DNA from 2 places in the Pseudomonas sp. F1_0610 genome. Region 2 is predicted to be linked to the other one. Evidence: predicted binding sites of a transcription regulator. Region 2 holds the regulator's gene; the other holds the start of a gene.
What was found. The regulator sigma-54, encoded in region 2, starts transcription at its own class of promoters, with help from an activator protein. The targets are predictions, from matches to a motif close to ANTGGCATNNANNTTGCTNT.
Positions count from the first base shown of each region.

Region 1: a site for sigma-54 is predicted at 2,571-2,590, ahead of VQ643_RS03985 (pilin). Genes of this name have one in related genera too.

Region 1 is NZ_JAZDRH010000004.1:134,913-141,181, reverse strand. It holds gene typA (translational GTPase TypA) at 1-1,474, shown strand, start outside; gene VQ643_RS03985 (pilin) at 1,998-2,516, opposite strand; gene pilB (type IV-A pilus assembly ATPase PilB) at 2,730-4,424, shown strand; gene VQ643_RS03975 (type II secretion system F family protein) at 4,429-5,646, shown strand; gene VQ643_RS03970 (prepilin peptidase) at 5,646-6,269, shown strand, end outside.
Region 2 is NZ_JAZDRH010000013.1:22,776-29,044, forward strand. It holds gene prmA (50S ribosomal protein L11 methyltransferase) at 1-117, opposite strand, end outside; gene VQ643_RS08800 (1-acyl-sn-glycerol-3-phosphate acyltransferase) at 142-1,305, opposite strand; gene VQ643_RS08805 (SOS response-associated peptidase) at 1,480-2,091, shown strand; gene VQ643_RS08810 (HPr family phosphocarrier protein) at 2,092-2,364, opposite strand; gene rapZ (RNase adapter RapZ) at 2,371-3,240, opposite strand; gene ptsN (PTS IIA-like nitrogen regulatory protein PtsN) at 3,253-3,735, opposite strand; gene hpf (ribosome hibernation-promoting factor, HPF/YfiA family) at 3,745-4,053, opposite strand; gene VQ643_RS08830 (RNA polymerase factor sigma-54) at 4,130-5,563, opposite strand; gene lptB (LPS export ABC transporter ATP-binding protein) at 5,706-6,269, opposite strand, start outside.

The DNA.
Region 1 (6,269 bases), on a different contig from region 2:
AGCCTTCCAAGCGGGCTTGAACCCAATTGTGGTAGTAAACAAAATTGACCGCCCGGGTGCGCGTCCAGATTGGGTGATCGACCAAATTTTTGATCTATTCGATAACCTCGGTGCAACTGAAGAGCAGCTTGATTTCCCTATCATTTATGCCAGCGCTTTAAACGGTATTGCTGGTAATGATCCCGAAGAAATGGCAGACAACATGGATCCATTGTTTGAAGCCATTATTAAATATGTAAAAGCACCACAGGTGGATGTTGATGGCCCATTCCAAATGCAAATTTCTGCACTGGACTACAGTAGCTTCCTAGGCGTTATTGGTATTGGCCGTATTACACGTGGTCGTTTAAAAAGCAATATGCCCGTAACCGCCATCAGTGCTGACGGCAAACGTCGTAATGGTCGTATTTTAAAAATCATGGGGCATCACGGCTTGCATCGCGTGGATGTTGAAGAAGCACAAGCCGGCGATATCGTATGTATCAGTGGTTTTGAGCCATTATTTATTTCTGATACCCTGTGTGATCAACAAAATGTTGAAGCACTGCCAGCATTAACAGTAGATGAGCCAACCGTCAGCATGACTTTCCAAGTAAACGACTCACCCTTTGCAGGTAAAGAAGGTAAGTTTGTTACTAGCCGTAATATTAAAGAGCGCTTGGAAAAAGAATTGCTGCACAACGTAGCTTTACGTGTAGAGCAAGGCGATAGCGCGGATAAGTTTAAAGTATCAGGCCGTGGCGAATTGCATTTATCAGTATTGATTGAAACCATGCGCCGTGAAGGTTTTGAGCTGGCTATTTCTCGCCCAGAAGTGGTGATTAAAGAAGTAGATGGTGAAAAACAAGAACCTTACGAGAACGTAATTGTTGATATTGAAGAACAACACCAAGGTTCTATCATGGAGCAATTAGGCCTGCGTAAAGGCGACCTTAACAACATGGTTCCAGATGGAAAAGGCCGTATTCGACTTGAATACGTTATTCCAGCGCGTGGCTTAATTGGTTTCCGTAACAGCTTTATGACCATGACCTCAGGTACAGGGATTCTTACCAGTACATTCAGCCATTACGGCCCATTAAAAGGCGGTGATGTCACTAGTCGTCAAAATGGCGTGTTGGTGTCAATGGCAACAGGTAAAGCGCTGAGCTACTCGCTGGAAACCTTACAAAGCCGTGGTAAATTATTCCTAGCCCCAGGTGATGAAATTTACGAAGGCCAATTAGCAGGCATCCACAGCCGCGACAGCGACCTCACCATCAACCCAACCAAAGGCAAAAAGCTAGATAACATGCGTGCCTCAGGTAAAGACGAAACTATCCAACTGGTTCCGCCTATTATCTTCACCTTAGAGCAAGCACTAGAATTTATTGATGATGATGAGCTAGTAGAAGTAACGCCTAAATCAATTCGTTTACGTAAAAAATACCTAAACGAAAATGACCGCAAGCGTTTTGAGCGGTCGAAAGTTTAAGTTTGTTTAAATAAGCGTAAAATATGAATAATAAATGCCTGGTAAACATTATCAGGCATTTTTATTTTAAGCTTTTAATATTCAACTATGTAGAAAATTTAAATATAAGATAAGTCACTGATAGAGCTTTGAATTTATAATTATAAAATTAAGTGTCATAAAAATACTGGATATATGTTGGCTTGCTAACAAGGATGCCAAGGAAAGTCATCTGGAGTGTCGGATATAGCAAGGGCGTTATTTGATTGGTAGTTTTTAAACTCTTACCGCTTCAGAGTAAAATAAGTGTTTGTAAAATTTTAAAGTCAGCTGGATGAGCTGATTAAGATGTAGCAAACGATTAGTAAATTTGTAAGTGGCGAAGTTAGCGTATTTATAATAAGTGCTCTTTAAGCGATAAAGCATAGGTGTGGATTTTATTATGATATTTTTATTGAAATAAAATAAGGTTGTTAATAATTTTAATATAAAAAGCGCTTGGTAATTTAACCAAGCGCTTTTAGGTAGTTAAACTAGGTAACTATTAACGTTTACCAGTAACTGTACCAGCAGGAGTTGCAGCGTATTCACAGCTAGTAATGTACTGCTCGTCAACGTTAGTTGAGCATGTCCAACGACCAGTATCTACTTCATAAGTGTAAACAACAAGTTTTGCATTTAATGCAGGGCTTGAGTTTGAGTCAACCGCAGTGGTTGCTGTACCAGTTTTGTCGTATGGAATAATACCTTTTTGGTTGAAGGTATACACTACGTCAAAAAACTCACCAGCAACTAAAGCATCAATATCTGCTGTTGGTAAAGTAATACCACCGTAGCTACCTACGTTTTGGATACCCATTTTAGTAGCTTTGATAACGTTGCCTGAGTCAATACGTTCTTGGAAAGCTACACGAGTAGCGCCAAGTAGTGCATGAGACTCAGCAAATTGTGAACGTGCAATGTAGTTTTGGTATTGTGGGATAGCGATTGCTGCAAGAATACCAATGATCGCAACCACGATCATTAATTCGATAAGGGTAAAACCTTTTTGAATAGCTTTCATTGTAAACTCCATGTTTAGTGATTGGCAGGTAACTTACCTGTTGCGAATATAATATAAGCAAATTTCATGCCAGTTTTGATATGCGTCAGTTTTTTATGCGGTTGTTGCAGTAAATTGATGCGTGTTTGAAAAAAAAATAATATTTAGTGTAATTTAGCGTCATAAGGTGACAATTATTGTCAGTCCCTTCATTTTTAAGGTGAGCAAAGCATTATGGGAAATTCAATAGCGCTGATTGGTCTTGCTCGACAAGTTGTTGAACAAGGAATTTTGACTGAGCAAAAAGCGCAGGATGCAGTGGTTGATGCTAAAAGAAACAAAACCCCCTTTGTTACTTGGCTAGTGCAAAATAAATTAGCTAACGCCAAGCAGCTGATGGAAATCGCATCAGACCAATTTGGTGTACCCTATTTTGACTTGTCGGCTTTTGATGAAAGCCTAATTGATAAGAATATTATCTCAGACAAACTTGCTGCTACTTTGCAAGTGCTACCTTTATTAAAGCGGGGAAACTTACTCTATTTAGCGATTTCAGATCCTGGTAATCAGCAGGCAATTTCTGATGTACAGTTTAGTACAGGGATGACGGTTGAGGGCGTTTTAGTCGAGGCCGATAAGCTTGCTAAGATAATTGATAAGCTCTATGACTCGCCCATGAACAGCTTGGACGGGGCTGATGCTGCCGATTTAGATGATTTAGAAACCTCAGAGGGTGGTGCTGCGAAAGCCGCTGATGAGGGGGCCGATGAAGCACCTGTGGTACGCTTTGTTAATAAGATGTTGCTAGATGCTATTAAAATGGGCTCTTCAGATTTACACTTTGAACCGTATGAGAAAGCTTACCGCGTGCGTTTTCGTACCGATGGTGTTTTGCATGAAGTATCACGTCCACCTATGGCATTAAAAGACAGGATTTCTGCACGTCTCAAAGTAATGTCACAAATGGATATCTCTGAACGTCGTAAACCGCAAGATGGGCGGATTAAATTAAAAGTCTCTAATACCAAGTCAATCGACTTTCGTGTCAATACCTTGCCCACTTTATGGGGCGAAAAAATTGTATTGCGTATTCTCGACTCCAGCAGTGCGCAGATGGGCATTGAAATGCTCGGCTATGAAGAGCAGCAAATGGAGCTTTATCTAGAAGCGCTACATCATCCGCAGGGTATGATTCTGGTAACAGGGCCAACAGGTTCAGGTAAAACTGTTTCGCTTTATAGTGGTTTGAACTTGGTCAATACCGTGGAAGTAAATATATCCACAGCGGAAGATCCAGTAGAAATTAACTTAGAAGGTATTAACCAAGTAAACGTTAACCCTAAGCAAGGTATGGATTTCTCTCAAGCCTTGCGTGCTTTCTTGCGTCAGGATCCCGATATCATCATGGTCGGTGAGATTCGTGACTTAGAAACGGCCGAAATTGCAATTAAAGCAGCGCAAACAGGGCACATGGTAATGTCAACACTGCATACTAATAGTGCGGCTGAAACCTTGACTCGTTTGCGTAATATGGGGGTCCCTTCATTTAACTTAGCAACCTCTGTTAACCTTATTATTGCCCAGCGCTTGGCACGCAGACTCTGTAAGTCATGCAAAAAAGTAGCGAACATTCCTAAAGAAGCCTTGTTGGCTGAAGGCTTTACCGAAGCACAGATTGGAACTTTTAAAGTTTATGAACCAGTCGGTTGCGAAAACTGTAATAATGGTTATAAAGGGCGTGTGGGAATTTATGAAGTTGTGAAAATTACACCAGCGCTCCAGCAGATAATTATGGAAGATGGTAACTCTATTGATATTGATCAGCAGATGCGTAAAGAAGGATTTAATAACATACGCACTTCGGGTCTAGAAAAAGTAATGCAAGGTCTTACTACCTTGGCAGAAGTTAACCGCGTAACGAAGGATTAAACTCATGGCAGCAAAACAAGCTAAGCAGGCTGTTTATGTTTGGGAAGGTGTAAATAAACAAGGTGGTAAAGTCTCAGGGAAAATGTCTGAGCAAGACGCTAACCTTGTTAAGGCGCAGCTTCGCAAACAGGGTATTAGTCCAACCAAGGTACAAAAGCAAGGTATCCAATTAGCAGGTGGCGGTAAAAAAATCAAACCAATGGACGTTGCTGTTTTCACAAGGCAGATGGCGACCATGATGAAGGCCGGTGTGCCATTACTGCAATCCTTTGACATTATTAGCGATGGTATGGAAAACGCTAATATGAAAAAACTGGTTGAAAGCCTTAAAGCTGATGTTGCGGGTGGTAATAGTTTTGCCACAGCGCTACGCAGGCATCCAAAATACTTTGATGATTTATATTGCAGTTTAGTTGCTTCTGGCGAGCAGTCCGGTGCTTTGGAAACTTTGTTAGATCGGGTGGCGACGTATAAAGAAAAGACCGAAATGCTCAAAACTAAAATTAAAAAAGCTATGAATTATCCCATCGCTGTTATTGCTGTTGCTATCATCGTTACAGCTATTCTATTGATTAAAGTGGTTCCACAGTTTCAGGAGGTTTTTGCTAGCTTTGGGGCTGAGTTGCCTGCCTTTACCATGATGATTATTAACTTTTCCGAGTTTATACAATCAGATGGTTGGATATTAGTAGTGGCTGCTATAGCAATAGGTATAGGGCTAAATCAAGCCTATAAAAAATCAAAAGGATTTAGAGATTCTATTGATAGAGGCTTATTAAAGGCGCCTATAGTTGGAGATATTATCTATAAATCAACGGTTGCACGTTTCGGCCGAACTTTGGCTACTACCTTCTCTGCCGGTGTACCTTTAGTTGATGCTTTAGATTCAGTATCTGGCGCCACTGGCAATGTGGTCTTTAAAAATGCTATTGAAAAAATTAAAGTAGATGTAAGTAATGGTGTGCAACTTAATGTCTCAATGAAAGCAGCCAATATTTTTCCTCCCCTTGCCTTGCAAATGACGGCTATTGGTGAAGAGTCTGGTGCTTTAGATACCATGTTAGATAAGTTTGCAACTTTTTATGAGGAAGAGGTAGATGCGGCAGTAGATGGACTAACATCCTTAATGGAGCCATTGATTATGGCGGTTTTAGGCGTTTTAGTGGGTGGTTTGGTTATCGCTATGTATCTACCTATCTTCCAATTAGGCTCAGTTGTATAATGACATTACTAGAGTTTTTCCAAGAAAATACAGGCTTTTTTATAGCCTGTATTTTTATTTTAGGGCTGTTAGTGGGCAGCTTTTTAAATGTGGTTATTTATCGCCTTCCTATTATGTTAGAGCGAAGCTGGCGGGCGCAGGCGCGAGAAATTTTAGCCTTGGAAGCTGTTGAGGAAACCCCAAAACGCTTTAACTTGGTTCTGCCAGATTCCTGCTGCCCTAACTGCCAGCGAAAAATTAAGGCGTGGGAAAATATCCCTTTAGTTAGCTGGCTTTGTTTAAAAGGCCGGTGTGCTGGCTGCAAGCAGCCTATTAGCATGCGTTACCCTATAGTCGAGCTTTTAACAGGCTGTTTTTCCGCCTTTATTGCCTATCAATTTGGGGTTACTTGGTTAATGGCTGCTATGCTATTCCTCACCTGGGGGCTGCTAGCCATGAGTCTAATTGATATAGACCACCAAATTTTGCCAGATAACTTGACCTTGCCTTTAGTATGGCTAGGCTTGATAGTGAATAGCTTTGGGTTAATTACAGATTTATCTACCGCTGTTTATGGTGCAATTTTTGGTTATTTAAGCCTTTGGTCGGTTTACTGGGCTTTTAAATTGCTTACTGGCAAAGAA
Region 2 (6,269 bases):
AGGCTGATCTTGGGCGTCCATAAAGGTAACAGAAACTGCGCCCATCTCTAGCAGTTGATCTTCCCAGTGGTTTGCCTGTTCAGGTGTAATAGCAAGTCGAACTTGTAGCCAAGCCATGTTTAAACCTTTATTCATCGTAAGTTAGCAGGGCTGTGGCACTGCTTGTTGTAATAAGTAGTAGTTTTGTACCGGATTGGCGTATTGCTCAATTAAGTACGGCAAATGCTCAGCTGGGCATTGTGCGCTACGTTTAGCTAGATAGGCGGTAGCTTGAGCTAGCTCTTCTGCAGAAAAGGCAGGAGGTGTTACCTTTAGTTGTTGATCACGCTTACCCCATTGCTGCCATGCAAGGTAATGAATAGGGCGTAATTGGTAATTACCAATAATTTGAATATCAATTGCTTTAGCTAGTGCTTTAGGGTTGTCACTAGCCTCTTTAATTATTGGGCAAAAGTGGATGTGCACACGACCTTTGTAACCAGTAATACCTTTGGCAATACTGGCGTCATCTTCACCGCTGGCTTTATTGTAGGCGCCTGTGCTGTCTAGCATATAAAGCTCACGCGCTTTGGCTAGATCGCAAGGATCATATTCATAACTAATAGATACTGGCATCAAGTTGAGAGACTGGATAACTGACGCAAAATCTTCATCTTTGCGGCTCATATGAAACATTTTCAAAATAGCGCTATCTGTCTCATCATTGCCATCTTTAGCCCGGCCTTCTGCTTGGGCAATCCAAATAGAGGCGTTGTCTTGAGTGATAGACTGATTAATGTAGTCAGATAGCTGTAAAAAAGCAGCGAGTTTTTCGCGGCGCCCTTCAACGGAGCGTTTGACAATAAAGCTTTTATTCAAGCGCATGAGATCGCTAACAAAGGGGCGCTGTAATAGATTATCGCCAATCGCAATGCGTGGAGTAGCTTGTTTTGCCCTATACATAGCATAGGTTACCAAGGCAGGATCCATCACAATATCACGATGGTTAGCCATTAGTAAGTGTGCTTGTTGGTCTTGTAAATGCTCTAAGCCACTGATAGTAAAACTATCACAGGTTGAATCAATACTCTTGGCTACATAGCTTTCAACCAGTAGCTGTACATCGTCAACGGTTTTTAAGTTGCGTGTTTTAGCTTTTAAGCGCCAAGCGACGAGGCGGCGTAATAAGGGGCCTAAATAACGATGAAGGCGTGGAAAGCTAAAGCTAGAAATAGTATTTAGAAAGGCTTGATCCGATTGCAAGCGCTGAAGAATGCTTGAAACTTCATTGTCATTAAAAGGGCGAATATCGCTGAATGGATCCATTTTCTACTCATTAACTGATGATGGAGCGTTGGGCATCATAGATGTAAAGTGGGCTACTATACACTATTAGTAAAATGGGTTTAATTATTACATGCTCTATCAGCGTTAAACTAGGCGATAAGCACGTATTTAGTTGAATGAATAGGTCAAATTTTTCGGTAAGGTTGTTAATTTATGGCGGGACGCATTGCTTTATTTGAGTGGCCGCAAACATTAAGTGTTATTTCAGGTTTTCCACAAAACATGCAGGCACATTGGAATTTAGTGCCTAATAAGTCTGTTCTAATGTTACGTCAAGAAAGCGATCTTCAAGCTGATTTAGCCTTATGGGGGCTAACACCACAATGGATGACTGACTTTTCAAGAGCAGCGCCCCATGCGCGCCTTGAAACAATAGAACAGCAACCTATGTTTAAACAAGCGTATGCCCAACGGCGTTGCGCCATTGTTGCCAATGGTTTTTTTGAATGGCGTGGCAAAGAGCGTAAGCAGGCGTATTGGTTATTCCAAGCTCAGCAGCCGCTTATTTTTTTGGCTGGTATTTGGGAATCCTTTGACATTGCAGGCAAGCAGTATTTGAGCGTGGCAATGCTGACTTATCAAGCGGCTCAATTACGTCGTCCCCTTTTATTGAATAAGAAGATGATGCGTCGTTGGCTAAATAAAGATGAATCTTTGGTAGGGCTGGCTGATGATCTGGTAGTGCAGCCTCAGCTTTTTGAGCGCAAGGTGAGTCGTTGGGTGAGTGATCCAGACTTTGATGGGCCGGAGTGTTTGATGCCTTAACTATTGTTCTTCATCAAAATAACGATTCACTAAATCGATCAGAGCTGCTTGTGCTTGTTCTTCTTGTTCGCCATCGGTAATCAGCACTAGGCTTGTACCTTTACTAGCAGCAAGCATCATGACAGACATAATATTTTTCCCATCAGATAGCTGTTCTGCGCTGCGTCCTACTTTTATACTGCAAGGAAAGGCAGAGGCAGTGCTAACAAATTTAGCGGCCGCACGTGCATGTAAACCTAGTTTATTAATGATATGAAGTTCGCAGCGTTGCATAGGCAGTTATTGACCTTCTAGTTTTAAATCGCGGTGACGTACTTGAACGTTATTAAGTTCAGCACTGAGCGCTTCACTTAAACGCTGAGCCAGATAAACTGAGCGATGACGTCCGCCTGTGCAGCCAATGGCTATGGTGACATAAGCACGATTGCTAGCGGCAATACGTGGCAGCCATTTGCTTAGGTAAGTGTAGATATCTTGATACATTTCTTCGGCATCGTGCTGGCCACTTAAATAGTCTTTGATGGCTTGATCTAATCCAGAAAGTGGACGCAGATCTGGCTTCCAATAAGGATTAGGTAGGCAGCGTACATCAAAAACTAAATCTGCATCAATAGGAATTCCGCGCTTAAAACCAAAGGACTCAACTAGAAATGCGGTAGTGGGTTCGGGGCGCTCTAATAGCTGGAGTTTAATAGTATCTCTTAGCTGGTAGAGGTTTAACTCACTGGTATCAATGCTGACATCAGCTAAGGATGCAATGGGCTCTAAAACTGTATTTTCATCTTCAATGGCCTCTGCTAGAGAACGTGTATCGTTCGTTAGCGGATGCCGTCGGCGGGTCTCTGAAAAACGCTTGAGTAAGGTTTTGTCATCAGCATCAAGATAGAGAATTTGACAATCAATATTGCGCTCGCGGACTGTTTGCAGCAAAGCTGGAAATTGTGCTAGCTGATTAGGCATATTACGAGCATCAATAGATACCGCAACCAGCGGATGCAACAGCTCTGCTGAGAGCAAGGTGCGCTCAGCAAGCTGGGGCAGCAATAAAGCGGGAAGATTATCTATACAATAAAAATCGTTATCTTCAAGTACATCAAGCGCTGTGCTCTTGCCTGAACCAGAACGTCCACTAACGATAATTAATCGCATGTGATCCTCAAGTTAGTCTGCATTGTGTAGCTGTGGTGCAGGTTGTGCATTAATAACAGCTTTATAGAGGGCTTCGCTGTTAGTGGCTTGGCGTAATTGCTCTAAAGTAGTTGGTTTTTCTAAAATAGTAGCAATTTGCCTTAACAGCTCTAAATGCTCGTCTGTAGCTTCTTCTGGTACTAAAAGTACAAAAAGTAAGTCTACGGGCTCTCCATCAATTGAATCGAAGTCAATGGGTGTTTCTAGATGAAGTACTGCACTAATAGGTGAAGTACAGCCTGGCATGCGGCAATGAGGAATAGCTATTCCGTTACCAAAGCCAGTAGAGCCTAAGCGTTCGCGGGCAATTAAGTTTTCAAACAAGGCATCCTCATCGATATCGCTTTGATCGTTAGCGACAAGGTGTGCAATTTGTTCTAAAACGCGTTTTTTACTGCCACCCAGCGCGTTGACTAGGCAACGGCTGGGGGTCAGGATTTGTTCTATTGAAATCATTGTTTAGTATCAGCGGTCGAGAACGCCTTTTTGTCGATCTAACAATTTCTCTTTATGTTTAATCAACTGGCGATCGAGTTTATCAACTAATAAGTCTATTGCAGCATACATATCTTCATGTTCAGCATTGCCTACAATATCTCCACCAGCAATAAGCAAGGTTGCATCTACTTTTTGCTTAAGCTTTTCTACACTGAGAATCACATTAGCACTGGTGATCTTATCGTAATGCCGCTCTAGTTTAGCAAATTTCTCGCTAACATAGTCACGTAAGGCATCAGTAACTTCTAATTGGTGTCCGGTAATGTTGACTTGCATACTGCTCTCCTTAATCAACCCAATCAAAATACAAGCGATTTGCTGTATTTCTAGGCTAGTTTACCCATAGTTACACTTATAAACGTTGCTTACGCTCACTAGACGATAAGATTCCTAAGGATTCTCTATACTTAGCAATGGTGCGTCTAGCCACTTGAATACCTTGTTCCTCTAGTAAATCAACAATTTTGCTATCACTCAAGGGTTTTTTGGGATCTTCTTTTTCAACCAGCTTACGAATTAGAGCACGAATAGCAGTTGATGAAAATTCACCACCTTCGGCTGTATTAACGTGACTAGAAAAGAAATACTTTAGTTCAAAAATCCCTCGAGGAGTATGCATATACTTTTGGGTAGTAGCGCGTGAAATGGTAGATTCGTGCATGCCAAGTTGTTCGGCAACTTCTGCTAACACAAGAGGTTTCATCGCCTCTGGGCCTTCTTCAAAGAAGCCTTTTTGCACGTTTAAAATAGTTGTGGCTACTTTGAGTAGTGTTTCACTTCGACTTTGTAAGCTCTTAATAAACCATTTTGCCTCTTGCAGCTGATTGCGCATATAGAGGTTGTCATCGCTTTGATCTGCTCTTTGGATAAAGCTTTGGTAATAACTATTTATGTTGAGTTTAGGCATTACTTCAGGGTTAAGTTCTACCAGCCAGCGGCTCTTTTCTTTACGCACAATAATATCTGGAATGATATAGGTTGCTTCTTCTCCACCGATAGAGGCACCAGGTTTTGGATCAAGCGTTTTAATTAATCGCGTAATAGCACTTAACTCATCCATATTAATTTTTAGACGGCGTAAAACTAAACTAAAGTCTTTTCCGCCTAGTTGATCTAAAAACTGTGTGCAGAGTTTTTTAGCCTGTGCTAGATAAGCAGTGTCTTCAGGTAATTGGTTTAATTGTAGTAATAGGCATTCACTGAGATTGCGGGCTGCTACGCCAGTTGGCTCAAAGTGTTGTATGCGATGTAATACAACCTGCACTTCATCTAGCTCAATACCTAGCTCAGGCGCAAAGCTGGCGCAAATATCTTCTAAAGGTTCGCGTAAGTAGCCGTCCGCGTCTAATGCGTCTATTAAGGTGGTAGCAATAAGGCGGTCGATATCGGTCATGGGCGCTAAATTAAGCTGCCAAAGTAGATGATCGTAAAGATCAGGAATGGCGGCTGTAGTTGCACCATAATCCCAGTCTTCGCTAGCTACAGGTAAATTGCTGGCGCTGGTTTGGTAGATATCTTCCCAAGCAGTGTCTATCGGTAGATTTTCAGGAATTTGCTCAGACCATGGGTTTTCATCTTGACGGTCAAGCTCTGCTTTATTGGTGTTATCTTTTATTTCAATACTATTGCTGGCATCTTCTAGCTCTAGCATTGGGTTTGACTCTAATGCTTGCTGAATTTCAGTTTGTAAGTCCAAGCTTGAAAGTTGAAGCAAACGAATAGCCTGCTGCAACTGAGGCGTCATGCTCAGTTGTTGGCCCAATTTGAGGACAAGCGAGGCTTTCATAGATAAATCAAAACTCCAAATAAAATAGCTGTGAACACTGTAGCAAATTTTATGCCTGAATTTTTGATCTTTGGCTAGTGTTGAGCGCTAAACTTTAGCACAAGAAGAAAAGTAGGCAGCTAAAGCCGCCTACAGAATATGACTAGAGACGGAATTCGTGCCCTAAGTAGACTTCTTTAACGGTTTCGTTGTTTAAAACAGTTTCAGAATCACCTTCTGCAATAATCTTACCGCTGTTAACAATATAGGCTTTTTCACAGATATCTAGTGTTTCGCGCACATTGTGATCAGTAATTAAAACGCCAATATTTTTACTTTTTAGATGATAAATAATCTGTTTAATATCACTAACAGAAATAGGATCGACACCGGCAAAAGGTTCATCAAGCAAGATAAATTTAGGGTTGGTAGCTAAGGCGCGTGCAATTTCAACACGACGGCGTTCACCACCGGATAGACTCATACCTAGGCTGTCGCGGATATGGGTAATGTTAAACTCTTTGAGTAAGCTTTCCATTTCTGCCATACGCTGCTCTTTTGAAAGTTCAGGGCGTATTTCTAGAATACTTAAAATATTTTCGCTAACCGTCATTTTGCGAAAAATAGAAGCTTCTTGAGGAAGATAGCCAACTCCAGACTTGGCTCGGCCATGCATAGGCAAAAACGTGATGTCTTGATCATCAATGCTGACGGTGCCATTATCTGA